One region of the Micromonospora craniellae genome, then DNA from elsewhere that is predicted to be linked to it. Evidence: riboswitches for the same ligand, from Rfam matches in the RefSeq annotation. Region 1 holds a riboswitch; each other region holds the start of a gene.

Evidence for each region. Region 1 has a riboswitch for cyclic di-AMP ahead of ID554_RS22950 (coiled-coil domain-containing protein). Riboswitches for the same ligand answer to the same signal wherever they lie in the genome.
Region 2: it holds a riboswitch for cyclic di-AMP, as region 1 does, so the genes downstream of both, ID554_RS10315 (coiled-coil domain-containing protein) here and ID554_RS22950 (coiled-coil domain-containing protein) in region 1, are expected to answer to the same signal.
Region 3: it holds a riboswitch for cyclic di-AMP, as region 1 does, so the genes downstream of both, ID554_RS03290 (C39 family peptidase) here and ID554_RS22950 (coiled-coil domain-containing protein) in region 1, are expected to answer to the same signal.

What each region holds. Positions count from the first base shown of each region.
Region 1 covers NZ_CP061725.1:5,052,356-5,059,045, forward strand. Annotated here, with positions in the region: gene ID554_RS22925 (BON domain-containing protein) at 1-302, opposite strand, end outside; gene ID554_RS22930 (hypothetical protein) at 500-892, opposite strand; gene ID554_RS22935 (STAS domain-containing protein) at 1,339-1,704, shown strand; gene surE (5'/3'-nucleotidase SurE) at 1,708-2,532, opposite strand; gene ID554_RS22945 (1-phosphofructokinase family hexose kinase) at 2,529-3,518, opposite strand; gene ID554_RS22950 (coiled-coil domain-containing protein) at 3,730-4,806, opposite strand; cyclic di-AMP (ydaO/yuaA leader) riboswitch at 4,811-4,943, opposite strand; gene ID554_RS22955 (HelD family protein) at 5,106-6,690, opposite strand, start outside.
Region 2 covers NZ_CP061725.1:2,334,325-2,341,014, forward strand. Annotated here, with positions in the region: gene ID554_RS10295 (hypothetical protein) at 1-764, opposite strand, end outside; gene ID554_RS10300 (heavy-metal-associated domain-containing protein) at 790-999, opposite strand; gene ID554_RS10305 (metal-sensitive transcriptional regulator) at 1,115-1,411, shown strand; gene ID554_RS10310 (YibE/F family protein) at 1,744-3,123, shown strand; cyclic di-AMP (ydaO/yuaA leader) riboswitch at 3,290-3,421, shown strand; gene ID554_RS10315 (coiled-coil domain-containing protein) at 3,425-4,441, shown strand; gene ID554_RS10320 (carbonic anhydrase) at 4,519-5,217, opposite strand; gene ID554_RS10325 (helix-turn-helix transcriptional regulator) at 5,416-5,751, shown strand; gene ID554_RS10330 (hypothetical protein) at 5,845-6,273, shown strand; gene ID554_RS10335 (hypothetical protein) at 6,484-6,690, shown strand, end outside.
Region 3 covers NZ_CP061725.1:717,594-724,283, reverse strand. Annotated here, with positions in the region: gene ID554_RS03300 (polysaccharide pyruvyl transferase family protein) at 1-333, opposite strand, end outside; gene ID554_RS03295 (acyltransferase family protein) at 542-1,777, shown strand; cyclic di-AMP (ydaO/yuaA leader) riboswitch at 2,133-2,274, shown strand; gene ID554_RS03290 (C39 family peptidase) at 2,494-3,402, shown strand; gene ID554_RS03285 (DUF397 domain-containing protein) at 3,589-3,789, opposite strand; gene ID554_RS03280 (helix-turn-helix domain-containing protein) at 3,780-4,592, opposite strand; gene ID554_RS03275 (hypothetical protein) at 5,010-5,345, shown strand; gene ID554_RS03270 (DUF397 domain-containing protein) at 5,490-5,732, shown strand; gene ID554_RS03265 (hypothetical protein) at 5,812-6,255, shown strand; gene ID554_RS03260 (hypothetical protein) at 6,267-6,404, shown strand; gene ID554_RS03255 (CDP-glycerol glycerophosphotransferase family protein) at 6,462-6,690, opposite strand, start outside.

The DNA of each region.
Region 1 (6,690 bases):
GCGTGCCACTGGAGGGCGTGCGCGACGGCGGCGGCGATCTCCGGGTCGGTGCGCTCCGCGCCGGTGGCCGTCCGCAGGGCGAGGTCGTTGGCGACCGCCCGGACCTGCGCCACCCGGTGGGCGGCCCGCTCCGCCGCCCACTTCTTGGCGTAGCCGTCCACCCGTCCGGTGAGCGTCACCACGCCCTCCGCGACGGTCACCCCGATCTCGTGCGGCTGGACCCGGGGCTCCCAGTCGAGTTCGTCGCGCACCGCGGTCCGGATGTGCTCGTCGGTGCGGTGGATCGTCGAGATGCCGACCATCTCCTCGCTCCTCTCGTGGCGGCGGGGTGCGGACCGGATCCGGGTCCGCCGGGACCGAGCCTGGTGTCGGCCCGGATGATCCGGCATCACCCGGCTCGGACGAGATGCCCGGAGCGATGTTAGGAAGGGTCCCCTGCTATGCACGAGGCGTTGGCAGGGGACCCTTCCTAACACATTCGCCGGTCGGGACGGCGTCGTCAGGTGAGCGGGTCGGCGGGGGAGTCCGGACGCTCGACGTCCACGAACTCGATGTCGTCGACCGCCTGGTCGCGGCTGCCGACGGCCCGCGCGGCACTGCCGGCGGCCCAGCCGATCGCGGCACCGACCAGGGCCGCGCCGATCAGCAGGGTCCAGGGCAGCGCGGGGCGGCGCCCGGTGAGCGCGTCGAAGGCGAGGCTGGCCCGGTGCCGCGCCTCCTCGGCGGCCGAGCCGACCAGGTCACCGGCGTCGTCGGCGAAGCCGGCTGAGGTGTGCCGGGCCGAGCGGGCGGCGTCCCGGATGCTGTCGCCGGCCGAGACGAGGTGTTGCCACGCCTGGTCCGTGATCTGTTCCGGCTTGCTGCGACGGGCCAGCAGGTTGCTTCCGAACATGTGGTTCCCTCCTCGACAGTGCCGAAGCCGGTGGCCGGGGCAGACCTCGGACGTCGGCGGTTCGCCACCGACGCTGTGCCCCGCCGGACGCCACCGCAAACCGCGAAGCATCGTGTCGTCCCTTCGTCCTGGTCGTCGTCGGTGATGCTGGGCACACCCCGCCATCGGCGCCCGCCGGGACGCAGGTCAGATCGTCGGCCGAGGGGCACGCCGGGTGCCGGACATCGGACGGGCGAGCCGATGCCCGCTACCCTGGTTCGTCGGTGCGGGCCTCGGCTTGCACCGAGCAATAGGACGCATAAGTCCGGATATGGGTGATTTGACGCGCCGATGTCCGCGAATTGCTCATCCCGAGGGGTGGCGACCGAGGCCGTCGGAGGAATACTCTCGGTCGCGGCCCGCGTACTGATGAGGCGCCCGTCGTACGGGCGAGTGGAGGTGCTCGCGTGAGCCTGTCGATCCTGCAGACGGTTCGGCCTGGTGGTGTCATCGAGATCGCCCCTCGGGGCGAGATCGACGTCGACACCGCGTACGAAGTGAAAGAGGCCATCGCCGAAGTGCTGGCCAAGGGGCGGCCGACCCGGATCGAGCTCAACATGCGGCTGGTCACCTTCATCGACTCGGTGGGCATTAGCGCGATGGTCGCCGGCTTCCAGACGGCAGAGGTCAGCGGCGTGAAGCTGATCGTCACCCAACCCAGTCGGTTCGTGCACCGACAGCTCTGGGTGACCGGCCTGCTCGGCCTCTTCGGCGCACCGGAGCCGTACTACGCCGGTGCCGCCGCCACCCCCGAGGTCCTCCCCGGCGGCTGACCGTCAGTCGCCGTCGAGGCCGGACAGGTTCACGTCGGCCACCTCGGTGACGGCGCGCACCGCCGTCACCGTCGCGTACCCGTCAGCCAGCCACGCCAGGTCGGTACCCGGCTGCACCGCCTGACCGGGTTCCTCCAGCGCGGTACGCACGAAACCGTGGCCGGACTCGGCGACGGTCATCTGCACCTGACCGAAGGTGGCCAGCCCGGCCCGGCGTACGCCACGCAGCCGGCCCAGCGGCACGTCCGGCGAGTTGACGTTGAGTACGCTCTCCACCGGCCCGGCGGTCAGCCGGGGGAGCAGGTCCAGGGCCACGTGTGCGGCGGTGGCCCAGTTCCGTTCGGCGTCGCGTACCCGGGCTGCGGCGGCCACCGCGGCACCCCCGCTGACGGCGGTGGCCTCACCGGCCGAGAGCACGTCCAGTGACACCGCCAACGCCCGGCAGCCGTTGGCGGCAGCCGTGAACGCCGCGCCCACGGTGCCGGAGTGCAGCACCGCCCGGCCCGCGTTCGCTCCCCGGTTGATGCCGGAGAGCAGCACCGACGGCGGCGGCCCGAACGCGCCGTGCACGGCGATCAACGCGATGAAGCCGGGCGATCCGCCGACCCCGAAGGCCGGCACCCCGTCCAGCTCCGCCAGCGGGTGCTCGCGGACCACCACCTGCCCGTCCTGCTCGATCGCGCTCATCGCGGCGCTGGTGCCGCTCGCCTCCTCCAGCGGTGCGGCGACCACCACGTCCAGCCCCCGGTCGACCGCGGCCCGGGCCAGCGCCTGGATGCCCGGCGCGGCGATCCCGTCGTCGTTGGTGATCAGCACACGCAAGGTCATGCGCCACCCACCCGCTGGGCCAACTCGTCCGGGGTGGTGCGTTCCTGCGGGCGGATGCCGGCCGGCTCCAGGCGCACCCGGTCCACCAGCCCGGTGATCGAGTCGAGCCGACCGGTGCCCAGCCCGTGCCGGGTGACGTTCAGTGCGCCGGCCGCCGCGCCGGTCCGGATCGCCGTCCGTACGTCACCTCCACGGGCCACCACGGCGGCCACGCTGGCGGTCATCGAGTCACCCGCGCCGCGTGGGTCAGCCGCCTCCAAGCGGGGCATCCGCACCTCGAACACCTCGCCGTCGACGAGTGCCAGCGCCGGCTTGTCGGCCCGGCTGACCACCACGTTCTCGGCACCGGTGGCGTGCAGGTCGTAGATCGCCCGGGTGAGCTGCTCCTCGTCGTCCTCGGCCGCGCGGCCGTCGGCGATCAGCTCCTCGTGGCTGACCTTGACGAAGAAGACCCCACTCTCCAGCACTGCCGTCAGGTGGTCGCCACTGAGGTCCACCACCACCCGGCTGCCGTTGGCGCCGAGGTCGGCGGCGAAGCGCCGGTACAGGTCGGCGGGGACCAGCGACGGGTCGTTCGGGCCGCTGAGTACGCTCACCGCCGCGCGCAGCCCCTCGCCGAGCGCCAGGTTGTAGAGCTCGTCCAGCTCGTGCCGGCTCAGCGGCTGCCCGGTCACGTCGACGATCTCCTGGCGGGTGCCCTCGCGACGGTCGTGCACGTACCCGCCGCTGCCGCCGGAGTCCCGCGCCACCACCTTGAGGTCGACGCCCTCGCTGACCAGCAGCGGCTCCAGCACCTGCCCGATCTCGCCGCCGAGCGCGGTGCAGAGCACCACGTCGACGCCGTGCGACAGCACCATCCGGGCCTGCCAGATGCCCTGTCCGCCGGGGTGCAGGTGTAGCTCCGGAGTCTCGTTGGGCTGGTCGATCGTGACCGTGAGCAGGGGCGTCGGCGCGAAGACCATCACATGTCCGGTCGTGGCGCTCATGACGCACCGTCGCACTGGGCCCGTTGCGGTCCACTCATAACCGTTCCTCCCGCTCGCCCGCGAAATGTCCGCTTCGATGTCGACGGTAACGAAGGTGGCGCGAGAACGCGCGGCGACGGGCGGGGCGCGCCCGAGGCGACCGGGCCGGGGGCGGGAACGACGACGCCGGGTGGGTCGACCCCGTGGGGGCGCTCCACCCGGCGTGCGCGGGTCAGTACACCGACAGGTGCACGTGGTTGGTGTGGTCGCTGGACGGGTCGCCACGCGCGCCGCTGTACGTGCGCCAGCCGCTGCTCGGCAGCCAGATCTGCTTGTACCAGATCACGTAGAGCACGGCGAGACGGTCGGCGTTGTTGACGTAGAACGCCGCCAGGTTGTTGCCGTACGTCCGGTCGCCGCCGGTGGCGACCCCGCCGAAGCCGTTCTTCTGCGCCGCGAAGTCGCAGGCCCGACCCTTCGGGTGCTCACCCGAGCCGCCCGCGCGGTAGCAGGAGACGTACCGGGTGAAGCCGGCCGCCTTGGCCTGGTTGAGCGCGTGCAGGGTGCGCGGGGTGATGCAGCCGTTGGCCGGTGTGGGGTCGTTGACGCTGCACGACTCGGCCGGCCAGGATCCGTTGGCGTTGCGCGGCGCCGGCTTGGCCGTGGGGCTGCTGGAACCGCTGCTGCGTGCGGGAGCCCGGCTGGCCGCCCGCTCCTCCGCCGCGGCCCGTTCGGCCCGCTCGTTGGCCACGGTCAGCGAGCGCTCGGCCTGCTCCTTGCGCTTGGCCATCACGGCCACCTGCTTGCGCTGCTCCTGCACCTCGACGTCGAGGGCCTGCTTGGTCTTGCTGACCTCGTCCCGGGTGGTCCGCAGGTCGTGCAGCGCGCGTTCCTCGTTGGCCGCCACCGCGTCCAGGGCCGCCGCGCGGTCCATGAAGCCGGCCGGGGAACCGCTGTTGAGCAGCGCCGACGCGGCACCGAGCCGGCCACTGCGGTACGCCTGCGCGGCGATCTCAGCGACCTTCGTGCTGCGTTCGGTGAGCTGACCCTCGGTCGTGGTGAGCTGCTCGGCAAGCTTCTTCTGCCGGTCGACCGAGCGGTCCAGCGCGGTCTTCGCGTCGAGGTAACCCTTGCTGGCCGCCTCCAACTGGGCGCGGAGCGCCGGGGTGCCGCCCTCGTCACCGACGTCACCGGGTGCCGCGGAGGCGGCGCTGAACGGTGCGAGCGCGGCGCCCAGGGCGAGGGCGAGCCCTGCGGCGATCAGGGCCGCCGTACGGGCGGCCGGTCTCACGGTTGCCACTGCTGGCATGCACATGTCCTTCCGTCAGCCGCCGACCGGGTTAGCTGACGGGTTCGGGACGGAAGATCCCTACCGCTGGACGCGGATGCACCCCTGGAACATGGTTCCCCGGTTCGCCCTCGCGGGCGATTAGGCGGCGATCACCGCCGGCACCGGTGGGTGCCGCCTGGCGGAGACCGGGTACGAGCCTACCGGTGCTGGTGGGACCGGCGCAGCCGGTGTGACTCGTGGTGTTCGCCTGGTCACCAGTAAACCAGACATAAGGGATTCTTGTCGCTTTTCGCTTCAGTGGGGGTCGGCGGTCCGGGTCAGCCGATCGGGTCGATCGTGGTCAACCGCTGGGTGGCCCGGGACAGGGCGACGTAGAGCGTGCGGACGCCGGAACCGGGATCGGCACGGATCTCGCCGGGGGCGACCAGCACCACGCCGTCGTACTCCATGCCCTTGGCCTCCAGGCTGGTCACCACCTGGAGACGCTCGCCGCCGAGCCCGCCCAGCCAGGCCGCGACCTCGTCCCGGCGCGGCACCGGAGTGATCAACCCGACGGTGCCCTCGACCTCGCCGAGCAGCGCGCTCGCCGCGGTCAGCACGCTGGTCTCCAGCTCCGCCGCCGGCACCACCAGCTCCACCGGGTCGACCCCGGTGGCGCGCACCGCGGTGGGCAGGGCCAGCTCCGGGTACGCCCGCCGGATCTCGGCCGCCGCCACGGCGAAGATCTCCGCCGAGTTGCGGTAGTTGGTGGTGAGCGTGAACCGGTGCCGACGGCGGCGACCCAACGCCTGGTCCCGGGCCCGGGACAGCTCCTGCGGATCCCCCGTCCACGCGGTCTGCGCCGGGTCGCCCACCACCGTCCACGAGGCCAGCCGGCCGCGCCGGCCGATCATCCGCCACTGCATCGGTGACACGTCCTGCGACTCGTCCACCACCACGTGCGCGTAGTCCCGGTAGTCCTCGGGCCGTTCCCGGGCCGCCTGGCGAGCCGCCCGCTGCCGGTCGGCGAACGTGCTCAGCTCGCGCACCCCACCGGCGAGCTGGAACGGGTCGCGCTTCGCGCGGGCCGGACGGACCGGTTTGCCGAGCAGCGCGTCCAGCTCGTCGAGCAGCGCCACGTCGGCGACGGTCGGCCCCTCGGCGGCCAGCCCCCGGTACGCCTGCTCCAGCAGCCGGATCTCGGCGCGGGACAGCAGCCCGGCGGCGTACCGGCGCAGCCGCTCCGGATCGGCCAGCCAGCCGAGCACGTGCCGGGGATGCAGCCGGGGCCACCACGCCTTGAGGAAGTCCCGGAAGTCCGTCCGGTCGATCAGTTCGTCCTCGAAGGCCCGCTGCTCGGGCAGCCGGGGAATGCCCAACCGGCGGGCCTGCGCCCAGAGCGCCGCCAGTACGCCGTCGAAGCCGGCCCGGCGCACCTCGTTGCGCCGTGCGCCCCGGGACAGCGCCCGCTCCCGGACGGCGTCCAGTTCGGCCCGCTCCAGCCGCAACAACTGCCCCCGGTAGAGCAGCCGCAGCTCGGCCGGGGAGTCGGGCACACCGTCCCGGGTCGCCCGCTCCAGCAGCCGACGCATCCGCAGCGACCCCTTGACCGCCGCCACCTCGACCGGGTCGGTGCGGGTGGCGACCAGCCCCGGGAAGAGGGTGCCCAACGAGTGCAGGGTGGCGGTGTCCTCACCCAGGGACGGCAGCACCGAGGCGATGTACTCGACGAACACCGAGGACGGGCCGACCACCAGGATGCCGCCCCCGGCGTACCGGCTGCGGTCGGAGTAGAGCAGGTACGCGGCGCGGTGCAGGGCCACCGCCGTCTTGCCGGTGCCCGGACCGCCGGAGACCAGGGTCACCCCGGAACCGGGGGAGCGGATCGCCTCGTCCTGCTCGCGCTGGATGGTCGCCACGATG
Region 2 (6,690 bases), 2.7 Mb from region 1:
CCCGGTACCCCCTCCGGGTGCACGTGCAGGTACGCCAGGTCGCCCTGCCGCAGCGCGACCAGATGCCCGTACGCCCCGAGGTACGGCTCCAGGTCGGTGACGGGTACGCCGCCGTCGCGCTCGACGGTCAGCGTCAGCGTGGACGGGTGGCCCGGCTGCGGGTTGCCGTCCAGGGTGACCGTGTAGCCGTCGACCGTGGCTCTGCGTGCCGGGGCTGGCAACGGCTGCTCGGTCAGGGCACCGGGGACGGTCACGTCGACACCGAGCGTCAGTGGCTCGCCACCGGTCGGGGTGAAGTCCGCGAACGCCCGCCAGACACCGGGCGAGGTCAGTGGCGTGGCGACCCGCCAGGTGCCGTCCGGGGCCAGCTCGGGGTGCACGTGGCGGAAGCCGGAGAGGTCACGCCGGGCGACGATCAGGTGCATCGGCTTGTCGTGCACCACGTCGTACCCGGTCACCGGCCGGCTGTCCGGGCCGGTGATCCGGAAGGCGAACTCACCGGTCGGCGCGCCGACCGGCACGAGGGTGTAGCCGCGCTCGGAGACGAGCAGTCCGCCGGGCAGGTGCCCGGCCGCGCTCTCGCCGTGTCCGGCGCTCTCGTCGTGCCCGGCGAGGTCCGGGCCGTCGCCGTGGCTCGCCGCGCCGTCGTGGCCGGTGGCGGTGATCGGAGCCGCCGGGCCGGTCACCTGGCCGACGCCGTACGCCGCGCCGAACACCGCCGCGAGGCCGACCGCGAAGCCGCTCAGCTTCGTCGCCGTGTTCATCGGGACACCTCGGTCTCCGGTCGCCTCAGGCGGCGACCAGCTCGTAGCCGGCCTCGTCGACCGCCGCCCGGACGGCGGCCGGGTCAAGGGGCCGCTGGCTGGTGACGGTGATCTGGCCGGTGGCCAGGTCGACCTGGATGTCGTCGACACCCGGGATCGCGCCGACCTCGGCGCTGACCGCGCTGACGCAGTGGCCGCAGGTCATGCCCTGCACCTGGTACGTCGTGGTGACCATGGCAACTCTCCTCTCCAGGCCCGTCCACCCGGGCGGGCACGCGCCAAATACCCTCAGGGGGTATTGACAACCGCGACCGTACCATACCCCCCAGGGGTACGTTATCCTCGTGTTCATGAGCACACCCGCGCCGATCCGCGGCTACACCGCCAGCAAGGACCAACTGCTCGCCCGGCTGCGCCGGGTCGAGGGGCAGGTGCGCGGCGTCGAGAAGATGGTCGACGAGGATCGCTACTGCATCGACGTGCTCACCCAGATCTCCGCGATCCAGGCCGCGCTGGACAAGGTCGCCCTCGGCCTACTCGACGGGCACGCCCGGCACTGCATGCACGAGGGTGCCGCCGAGGGCCGCGCCGACGAGATGGCCTCCGAGATGATGGCCGCCGTCGGTCGCCTGATGAAACGCGGCTGACCCGCCCCACCCAGCACGCCCGACCGGGTGCCTTTTCCGGCGTCCGGCTCCCGACACACGCTCGCGACCTGCGTTCCGATACTGATCTGGCTACCATTCGCCACGATGGCCAGCCGACACGGATGCCTCCCGGCCCCCGCCCGCCGTCGGGCGCGCACCGCCGTCGCAGCGCTTCTGCGACGGCTGGCCAGAGCCGGCCCCGCCCTCACGGTACGCGGCCATCCTGCCACGCTCGGGCCAATTCTGGGGCCCGCCGCAGCGGCCGTCCGGCGGCGCTGAACCAACCCGCCCGTCGGTACGTAGTTCGCCTTGGAATCGTTGGGAGACAATGAATGGGCGCCGACCACACCCGTTCCGCTCCGCCCACCCCACCCCGGGTGCGGCGGATCCTCATCGTTCTGGTGGTCCCCCTCTTCCTCGCCACGCTGGTCGCCGCCCTCGTGCTCTGGCCCTCGGACCCACCCCGTCCCGAGGCCGCCAACGACACTCCGCGATACCACGGCACGGTCACCCGGGTGGTGAACGAGCCCTGCCCACCGAACCCGGTCGTGCCCGAGGGCACCCCGACCACCGCCGGGCGGCAGTGCGGCACGGTGACCGTACGGGTCGACAGCGGCCCGGACGCCGGCCAGGACGTGCAGACGCCGCTGCCGGACGGGCCGGGGGCACCCCGGGTCAGCGTCGGCAACGAGATCATCCTGGTCTCCCTGATCGATCCCGAGGACCCCTCGATCAGCGCCTACAACATCGCCGAGCACCAGCGGGGCAAACCGCTGATCTGGCTCGCGGTGATGTTCGCCGCCGCCATCGTCGCCTTCGGACGGCTTCGCGGCCTGGCCGCGTTGGGCGGTCTGGCGGCCAGCTTCGCCATCCTGATCACCTTCGTGCTGCCCGGCATCAGCGCCGGCCAGCCGCCGCTGGTGGTGGCCATCGTCGGCGCGGCACTGATCATGTTCGTGGTGCTGTACCTGACGCACGGCATCTCCGCAGAGACCTCGGTGGCCGTCCTCGGCACGCTCGGCAGCCTGGTGCTCACCGGCCTGCTCGGGCTGGCCGCCACCCGGGCCACCCACCTGACCGGTTTCGGCAGCGAGGACGCCACCACGCTGTCCATGTTCCGCAGCGACGTCGACCTGCACGGCCTGCTGCTCGCCGGCATCATCATCGGCTCGCTCGGTGTGCTCGACGACGTCACGGTGACCCAGTCCGCCGCCGTGACCGAGCTACGTCACGCCAACCCGAGCTTCACCCGCCGGGAGTTGTACCGCTCGGCGACCCGGGTCGGCCGGGCGCACATCGCCTCGGTGGTCAACACCATCGTACTGGCGTACGCGGGCGCATCCCTGCCGCTGTTGCTCCTGCTCACCGCCGACACCCGCGCGCTCGGCCAGATCGTGACCAGCGAGTTCCTCACCCAGGAGATCGTCCGCAGCGTGGTGGCCACGTTGGGGCTGGTCGCCGCCGTACCGCTGACGACCGCACTGGCCGCGCTGGTGGTCACCGCCGGGTGGCGGGACACGCCGGGGCCCGGCGGGCCCGGCGGTCACGACGACGGGCCGGACGGCGACGGACCCACCCCACCGACTCCCCGGCCCGGGACGGACCGGTCCGAGGCCCTGCACGCGCTCAGCACCGCGCGTGCGCGTGACACATCCCCCGCCACCGGATCGCGGTGGCCCGACCCGGACAGGAGCACGGACACCACATGGTGACACCCCGCAGCGTGACCGCCCCTGCCGACACGGTTCGTGCCCGTGTCGTTGGTCACCCATCGCGATTACGAAATGACGCATCTAGTCGGGTTCGAGGCGTAGAGACCGACATGGACTGTCGGGTAACCTCACTGCCGGTCACCGACGAAGGCGCGCAGCGGCGCCTGCGGTGCCACCGCCCAATCGCCGCGAGGCGAGCCGGGGACCCAGGTAGGTGGGGTGAATCCGCGTCAGCGGTAGGGGCCACTTCCGTTCCGAACCCGTCAGCTAACCCGGTCGGCGGTCGATGGAAGGGAAAGAAGTGACGGCACCCCTACGCCGCTGGATGACACCTGTGGTGGCCGTGTTCGCCGCGTTCGCCGTGTTCGCCGGGCCCCTGCCGGCCATGGCCACACCGACACCACCCCGCCCCGCCGAGCACGACGACGACCCGCCGATGCTCAACGACTTGATCGAGTCCGCCAACCGCGACTTCTCCAAGGCCAAGAACCAGCTGGAGAAGTCCAAGAAACGGCAGCTCAAGCTCGACGTCGAGCTACGCCGCGCACAGGCCGACCTCGACGCGCTCACACCGCAGGTCGCCAAGATCGCGACGCAGTCGTACCGGACCGGCCGGGTGGGCGCGATAGCGATGTTGTTGCAGAGCAGCGCTCCGGACTCGTTCATGGACCGCGCCTCCGCCCTGGACGAGTTGAACCTGGTCAACGACAAGAAGTTGGGCGAGATCAACGCGGTCAAGGAGCGCGCCGACCAGGCCAAGATCGCGTCCGACGCCGAGGTGCGCGAGCAGCAGAAGCTGACCAACGACATGGCCCGCAAGAAGACCGAGGCGGAGAAGTCGCTGCGTCTGGTCGGCGGCGAGAGCCTGACCGGTGGCCTGGTGGCCGCCACCTCGCCGGTCGCCCGGGTGGCGCCGAACCGCGCGTCCGACGGCAGTTGGAAGCCGGAGTCGTGCAACCAGAACGACCCGACCACGTCGGGCTGCATCACGCCCCGCACGCTGCACATGTACAAGGAGGTCAAGCGGGCCGGCTTCAACCGCTTCGTCGGTTGCTGGCGACCGGGTGACAAGTTCGAGCACCCCAAGGGCCGGGCCTGTGACTGGTCGTTGCAGAACAGCGGGTTCAGCCCCTGGCACAACAACGACACCCGGATCTACGGCAACAACCTGGCGGCCTTCCTGGTTCGCAACGCCGACCGGCTCGGCATCTACTACGTGATCTGGAACCGGCAGATCTGGTTCCCGACCGAGAATAGGTGGCGGTCCTACAGCGGCCCGTCCAACCACACGGACCACGTGCACGTGTCGCTGCTCTGAGCACCAGCCGGTGACCTGCGAGGGCCGTTCCGCCATCCGGCGGAACGGCCCTCGTCGTCCGTGTCGGTGAGCGCGGGTCAGGCCGCGGCTGCCACCACACCCGCCATCTCGGTGGGCTCCGCCGCGACGATCCGCACCTCACCGGCGGCCAGCCGGTACGACATGCCCACCACCGCGCACCCGCCCGCAGCCACCTCGGCGGCGAGCGCCTCGGACGACTCCAGCATCGCCTCGACGGTCTGCGCGATGTGGATGTCGACGATCGCGTCCAGGTCGTCGACCCCCGCCTGCTGGGCCCGACGCAGGCTGGGCACCACCGCGTCCACCACGGCACGCAGGTGCCCGGTGGGCGCGGTGCCGGTGGCCGCTGCGGCCCGGGCCGCCTGGACGGCACCGCACGAGTCGTGCCCGAGCACCACCACGAGCGGCGTACGCAGCACGCTCACCGCGTACTCGACGCTGCCCAGCACCTCGGGGCCGATGGTGTGCCCAGCGGTGCGGACCACGAAGAGGTCACCCAACCCCCGGTCAAAGATGATCTCCGCAGCGAGCCGGGAGTCGGAGCAACCGACGATCACCGCGAAGGGGTGCTGCTCGGTGGCGACGGCGGCCCGGTGGCTGGCGTTCTGGTTGGGGTGCCGGAGCGTGTCGGTGACGAACCGACGGTTGCCGGCCATCAGCTCGGCGAGGGCGCGCTGCCGCGCGCCGGGCAGGTCGGCGGTCAGGTACTCGCGCTCGAGACCGGGCTGCGCCCCGATCGTTCCGGGTCGACTCATCCGGCGTCACCTCGCCTCTCGGTGGAATGCCTGGTCATCCCGGCCGACGTTGGCCACGGGCTGCCGACCAACCGTCACACGCAGCGCAAGGCCCGTCAAGCTATGCGTGATCTGCATTTCATGTATTCCAGAACGCTTGCCAACCGGGCGTGAGCGAACGAACGCGCAGCCCCGGAGCACGGCTGGACAGGCCATACCATGGCGGGCATGGCGACCTCAGGCGAGCGAGAGAGCACCCGCAACTGGACTTTCCTGACAAATCACGCACACGTGCTGCTCGCCATCGCCCGCGATCCCACCGCCCGGCTGCGCGACGTCGCCACCGAGGTGGGGGTCACCGAACGCGCCGCCCAGGCCATCGTCGCCGACCTGGAGGCGGGCGGTTACCTGTTCCGCACCCGGGTGGGCCGCCGCAACGAGTACACCCTCAACCCGGCCGGCCGGTTCCGCCACCCTGCGGAGGCCGACCGCCAGGTCGGCGACCTGCTGGCCCTGTTCGCCGACGAGCCGGAGAACGGGGACACCGGCCGCTGAAGGAGTCCACACTGGACGACGTGGCGAGATTCACCGACCGGACGCGGCGCACACCCATGTGCATTCTCCGGACGCGAACGATAGGTTGAACGCGTGTCGTCCGTCGCGCTCGCCCGTCCCTTGTGGCCGGCGACGCTGCGCACGCTCCGCGAGCTGACCCGGCTGGCGCTGGCCGCCCTCGTGCTGGCGGTCGGCCTCGGTGCGGCCGCCGCCGATCTGCCACTGCGCCCGGCCGGCGACCAGCCGACCCGCGTAGCCGCCGTCGATCACCGCGCCTGGTCCGTCGCCGCCGACCTCCCGGCCTGGCCGGGCACCGTCACACCGGTCACCGAGCAGGTCCGGGCATCCGGCGTGCTGGCCACGTCGCATCCGCAGCCGACGATCCCGACCGCGCCGCCGGCCCGCCCCGAGCCCACCGCCGGGTCCGGCCTGGCCGGCACCACCACGGTCCACCAGAGCGCCGTGCCGCGCCCCGCCGTCGGTCACGGCGAGCCAACCCGTCGAGGCCCACCGGCCGCCTGACCGTCGGCCTGCCCCAGGACACCCCACGGCCCACGTGGCCCGCCCGTCGACCCGGCCCCGACCTCGGACACACGGCCACCACGGCCCACGGGTACGGGCACGCCGCCGTCGCCGATCCGCCCGATACACCGGCCCCGGGCAGCGCAGCCGGATCAGCCCACCGACCTTCCCCGATCGACGACCCTCATCCGACCGCGAGAGGTGTTGATGATGCAGACCGCTCTCTCCTACGTCCTGCCCGACGTCCCCCGGGCCGCCGCGATCTGGCTGAGCCTGCTGGGCGTGGTGATCCTCGTCATCGCCGCTCTGCTGCTGCGCCCCCGGCACCTCCTGCGTTTCGACGCGGGCACCCGGATCCGCGAGGCCGCACTGCCAAGTCGCGCCGAGCACACCGAGGAACAGCGGGACCAGGACCGC
Region 3 (6,690 bases), 2.5 Mb from region 1:
CACACCCACCCCGAGCACCACGACCGGAATCTTCAGCCGCTCGATCAGCCGGCTCATCGCGTCGAGCCGGTGGGCGTAGCTGCGCCGGAACGCGTTTGCCAGCGGGACCACGAAGACGTCGTACTCCTCGTTGATCCGGTCGCTGTCCCGCATGTTGACGGTGAAGCCGTTGGGGGTGATGGTGGCGGTACGGGTGGCCAGCAGCTTGTTCGCGGCGTGACTGAAGACCAGGTTGCCGGCGTTCTCACCGATCAGGTTCCGCTCGAACGTCTCCTCGGGCGAGTTGACGTCGAAGGGACCCTTCCGGGCCCGCATCAGGATCCGTTGGTGCATCGCTGACTCTGCCTCTCGTCGGTGTGCTGGTCCCGCCTCGGCATTGCCCAACGCGCCACCGGGCCGGATGGCGGGGTGGATGCTCATCCAAGTCCCGGGAATAGTAGGCCACCGGGGGACCCGTTGACACCTGAGCCACATCCGCCCCATCCGCCCGGCCTCCCCGCCCGGTTCGAGGGGGAGTGCCCGCACCGGTATGGTGCCCGGAATGACCAGCACCACCGTCGTCGACAGGCCGCCCACCACCACCCGACGCGGTGACGCCAGCCGATTGCCCTCGTTGACCGGACTGCGCTGGATCGCCGCGCTGCTGGTCTTCGGGTTCCACGCCGGCACCATGCGCATCATCGCCGAGCCGGGTCACCAGGCGGTGGTCGGCGAGATCTTCACCCTGGGCCTGTCCGGGGTGCAGTTCTTCTTCATCCTGAGCGGCTTCGTGCTGGTCTGGTCGGCCCGCGTCGGTGACTCCCGCCGCCGGTTCTGGCGTCGGCGGCTCGCCAAGATCTATCCGAACCACCTGGTGATGTGGGCGCTGGCCATGCTCGCGGCGCTCTGGTTCGCCGACCCGATCAACCCGGTGGCCGCGCTGGAGAACCTGTTCCTGCTCCAGGCGTGGGATCCCCGACCGGGCTACTTCTACAGTGTCAACAACGTGAGCTGGTCGCTCTCCTGCGAGCTGTTCTTCTATCTGTGCCTGCCGCTGGCGCTGCCGCTGGTGCGCCGGGCCAAGCCGTGGATGCTGTGGGCCGTGGTGATCGCCGTGCCGCTGCTGATCCTGGCGCTCTGGCCCGGTCAGTTGCTGGTGCCGGAGCAGAGCCGCTGGTGGTTCACCCAGATCTTCCCGCTGGTGCGGTCGCTGGAGTTCTGGATGGGCGTGGCCGCCGCCGAGCTGATGTTGCGTGGGCGCTGGCGCGGCCCCCGGCTGCCGATGGCCACCGTGATCTTCGTTGCCACCTGGGTGGCGGCCTCGGAGTGGATCCGGGCCGAGCTTTGGGCGGCGCTGCTGTCGGTGGCGTACGTCCTGGTGATCGCGGCGGCGGCGGACGCCGACGTGCACGGCCGCCGGTCGCCGCTGCGTTCCCGGCTGATGGTCTGGCTGGGCGAGGTCTCGTTCGCCTTCTACCTGGTGCACGTCTTCGCGATCATGACGATCCTGCGGCTCACCGGGAACTGGGGCACCGGCCTGCCCGGTTGGTGGGGCGTGCCGGCGGTGATCGGGTTCCTGCTGCTCACCCTGGCGCTTGCCGCGCTGCTGCACCGCTACGTGGAGCAGCCGATGATGCGACGGCTCGCCCCGAGCCGCACCGGGGCCCACCCGCCGCCCGCCGCCGATCCTGCGCAGCAGTCCGCAGAGGCGTCCGCACCGCAGCCTGCCGGGCCGCCGAGGCAGCGCGCGCCGGGCGACGAGCCGAGTACCGCAAGTTGCCGCAACCAGCACCGTTGAGTCCATGCTGGACTGTTGTAGTCGGCAGCCCGATCTGCTGTTTTGTGTTTCGCTGACGGCCGGGTACGACGAGGCGGATCGAGTGAGTCCGGTCACATCGCTCGCCGGAGCGGACGCCGAGGTGAAAAACGCCCGAGACGTGACGCGATGCCCGGAGACATTGTCTGCGGGTGGTCCCGTTGTCACCGCCCGTTGCGTCGATCGCCGTCGGTCCCGTTGCGCGACATCTATGACCGAACGCCCGAAAATCAGCAAGCTGGATCATGTTTAAGCAGGTCAGGATGGGTTGGCAGGGGAATGGCCGGCCAGTAGTGTCGGCCCGTCCGATGCGGTACCCGATCGCAGGAGGCGACGCCGCATCGACCCGCCTAATCGTGGTCTCACGAACCGGGGACCCACCGCACCACTGGGGTGAATCCGCGAGCATCGGCTCACGGTAGGGCCAACTTCCCGCCCGAACCCGTCAGCTAACCCGGTCGGCGGTGTCGGAAGGAGCTTTCCTCTCGTGCAGCCCCTCGTGGTCCCCTTCTTGTTCCTCCACGGCACCGCGGTGCCCGCGCCCACCGGGCCGTCGGCCACCAGCTGACAGCGGCCACCGCCCCCGCCCGGTCGTCCGGGCACACCCCTCGCACGGCCCGTCCGCGTACTCGGGCGGTCCTCGGCAGGACCTGTCGAGCTGACCGCCGGAGCGACTCGCCGTGCCTCCCTGAGCCCCCGTGGAGGACTCCGTGAAGCAGACCGTCACGCGCCAGCTACGCCGGCTGGCCACCGAACGCCCTTATCAGGTCGCCGCCGCCTCGGCCGCCGCGCTGGCGCTGGCCACCGGCGCCGGTGCCGTACTCGTCGGCACCGAGGACGCCCCGGCCACCGCACACACCACGACCGCCGTCGCCGAGTCGCGCGGCGACACCGCCGTCTCCCGCGCCGACACCCGGGTGGAGCCGCCCCCGTCGACCCTGCCCAGCAGCGCCGTCCCGAGCAGCGCCGTCCCGAGCAGCGCCGTCCCGAGCAGCGCCGTCCCGAGCAGCGCCGTCCCGTCGCCGTCGCCCTCGCCGAAGGCCACCTCGGCGGCCCCCTCGCCGGTGGTCACCAGCAAGAAGGCCGCACCGAAGCCACCGGCGCGCAAGGTCCTGGACTACGACTTCCAGGCCCAGATCACCGGGTACTACTGCGGCCCGGCCGCGGTACGCAACGCGCTCAGTGCCGCCGGGGTGAATCGTGACCAGGATTCCCTGGCCGCCCAGCTCGGCACCACGTACGCCGGCACCAACTCGGCCCTGGACACCACCCGGGTGCTCAACGCCACGCTCAAGGGTGCGCCGTACTCGACCACGATGCTCCGGGGCGGCTCGGCCACCCCGGCGCAGATGGACCAGCTCCAGGCCGACGTGGTGAAGGCGATCACCGGCGGGCGCGGTGTCGTGGTGAACGTGGCCGGCAGCGCCACCGACACGGGCGGCCGCTGGCACTCCTTTCCCGGTGGCCACTATGTCGCCGTGGTGGGCTACGAGGACGACGGTCGACTGGTCAAGATCGCTGACTCGGCCAACGCGTCGTACTACTCGTACTGGATGACCACCATCGACCTCGCCCACTGGGCCGCCACCCGCGGCTACTCCTCCTGAGATGTAAGGACGAGATGTGCGGACGAGATGTAAGGAGGGGTCCCCTGCTATCGCCTCGTGCATAGCAGGGGACCCCTCCTTACATCCGGGTGTGCGCGGCCGGTGGACGGCCTTGTGGGCATGGTGCGCACCGAGCATGGAGAAGCCCTCGGTCGTTCGACCGAGGGCTTCCGCGTCGTACCGGGATCAGGCGTGCCGGTCGAGCATCTTCGCCAGACCGACGAAGCTCGCCCACGACACCGGGGTGAAGGCCAGCGTGCCGCCGTCCCGGTCCTTGGTGTCGCGCACCAGCACGACGCCGGACAGATTGTCGGCGACCTCCACGCAGTCGCCGCCACTGGAGCCGCTGCGGGTGGACTTGCGCCAGGTCGCGCCGTTCAGATCCATGGCTTCACACAATCCTTCATCAGCTCGATCGACTGCCGGCCAGACAGTGCCTCGTTGCGCACGGTCTCCCATTTGGACAGCAGGGTATTGACGTCTTCGTCCTTGTCGGCGAGGACTCCGCCGAGTTGGGTCTCGATATTACCGACCCAACCATCGTCCGTGCTCCTTGCCAGGATGAAGGGGCCGGTCAAACCAGCGTGCATCCCCACGCCGACAGGCACGAGGTGCACGCTGATGTTGGGTCGTTCGGCGAGGTCGATCAGGTGGTGCACCTGCTCGACCAGCACGTCGTGGAGGCGCTCGTCGACCCGCCGGAGCACCACCTCGTCGATCACCGCGACGAACTGCGGCGGCTCCTCCTGGTCCAGGACCGCCTGCCGGGCCATCCGGTTCGCGAGCCGTCGCTCCACCCCGGCGTCGGTCAGGGTGTCGTCACATCGGATCACCGCGCGGGCGTAGCGTTCGGTCTGTAGTAGGCCCGGGACCAGCGTCGACTGGTAGCACCGGAGTTGCCTCGCGGTGCGCTCGGCCTCCAGGTAGGGCAGGAACCACGCGGGCTGGCGCAGCACCTCGGCCGTCCGCAGCAGTTCCTCGAACATGCCTCCGGTCTCCAGGACCTCGTCCGCCCGTTTCGCGAACGGCCTGTCGACCGGGCGGGTGCCGGTCTCCACCGCCGACACCAGGGATGCCGAGTAGTTCGACCGTCGGCCGAACTCCTCCTGGTTCATGCCCGCTGCCGTCCGCAGCCGGCGAAGCTGAGTGCGGATCAGCTCGTGCAGGTCGGAAGGCTGCTCACGTTCCACGTCACCTCCAGGGGATTCACCAAGATCGCCACGCTGCCGTCAGGGGCCGGATCGGCGCACCAGGACGCCGCCGTGGCCAGCGTCGATGCCTTCCGACAGTAGTCCTGTCCTCACCAGACTGTCACCCATGCGGATCTGCTTCACGCCGTGCAGAGCTGGGGCGGGTTCTGCTCCGGGGCCGCCCGTGACATCCCCCCGTGCGCGGGCGGCCCCTCCCGATCCCTAACCGACGGAGGTCGACGTGCGTACGCACCCGTACCAGTGCCCGACGATGGTCCTTCCGGTTCTGCCGCAGCGACGGCGCGGCGCTCCGCTGCCCGGGTGGATGCGCCAGCCGACCCAGGCGCTTCCACTCCATGGCCCCGGACCGACCGGCTTCCTGACGCCGGCTCAGGCGTGGCGGTCGGGTGGTCGGCCGTGCTGACCACCCAGCTCGCGACGCCTGGCCGTGGCCCGCACGCCGACCGCCCGGGCGGCTCAGGCGGGAACACTCCGCACACTCCGGCGCGACCGACCTGGTTCTGCCGGGTCGACGGGCAGCCGTGGCCGTGCGGTGAGGCCAGGCTGCTGCTGCCCGTGGAGTTCCGGGGGAACGTCCCCGGGCTGACGATCTATCTCGCCGGCCTGATGTACGAGGCCATGCGCGACCTCTACCAGCTCAACCCGCACGACGGCCCGGAGCCCGAGGAACTGTTCGACAGGTTCGTGGCCTGGGGAGCAACTCGCCGGCCCGTTGTTGAGGGGGCGAGCTGATGCAGCCCTGCCAACCGAGGGTGAGGGGACCTCCGTACCCGCCGTTCCGCGAGTCGCCCCAGATTTGTGATCGCACCAAGGTAGGACATAACGGATGCGGAGGCCGCACCTTCGCGCATGCGAGAGCACGGAAGGTCCACTCTCATGTTCCAGCAGAATCTGTACGCGCTGCCGATCGACGGCGCGCGGTTCACAACCTACTGCGGCGGGAACCTCGGCGGCGACAACGAGACCTGCGCCGAGGTCGCCCCGATCCCCGGCGTCGCCGACGCCTACGTGGTGCGCGACAACAAGCAGGTCGGCGCGGGCAGCGAGCTGCGCTTGACCGGCGGCGAGATGGACAACCTCGCACTCGGCTGGGTCCGGGACCGGGGCCTGACCGCCTGACCAGGGCACCTGGCAACAGCTCCGGCCGCCCTCGAACGGCAACGGGGGCGGCCGGTCCACAGCACAGAGAAGGACGCAGATGCGCTGGGAAGGGCATTGGCACGGCTTCGGTCCATGGGTCGGTTCGCGTGCCGACTTCGCCAAGGAGGGGCCACGCAGACCTGGCGCGGACCTCGGCGACGCGGAGACACAGATCTTTCTCGCCAACACCATGACGCCCGTACTGACCGGCCACTGGCTCCTCCGCCGGAACCAGGCCGCCGCCGAGCGGACCTGGACCGACGTGGCGGACGCGACAGCCTGGATGAGACAGGTCCGCGAGGCGAACCCGGCTGCCGGGTTCGGCGGGCCGCTGCTGACCGTGCAGGAGCGGATCGAGCGACAGCGCACCAGCCTGGTTCTGGGTAGCGACGTGGCATGGGGCTACTACACCCCGGCGTTCAGCTATGTCTCGTTCGCGGCCGTCTGCTGCCCCAATCGCTTCCTCCCCGGCATCGTCTGCCCGTCGCCGCCACGTACCTGACAGGAGTAGCCATGTCGCTCGGTCTCCTACTTCCCCCAGACGGCGTCGCCGAGCTGATGGACCGCTGGCCCGACGAGCCACGCGTCTACCAGCGCCCGCCGACCGAACTGGATCGCACCGTCACTCCCGAATGGCTCTACACCACCTAGCGCGATCAGCCTGGCCCCGGCTCTTTCGAAGACAGCTGGGGCCAGGCGGGCTGGCGGTCAGGTGGCGGTGGGCAGCGCGGCGTCGGCCGTGGTCCGCGGTGCCGGGGCGGTCCAGGTCGGGTCCAGCTCCCGGCGGGCGGCGGCGAGGAACGCCTCGGCGTACGACTCGGCCGGGAAGTCGCCCAGGTAGCGCCGACGGGTCGCCCAGCGCGCCTCGGCGAGCGGATCGGTGTCGAGCAGCCGGGCCAGCACGTCGTCCAGGTCGGACATGTCCCGGTGCAGCACG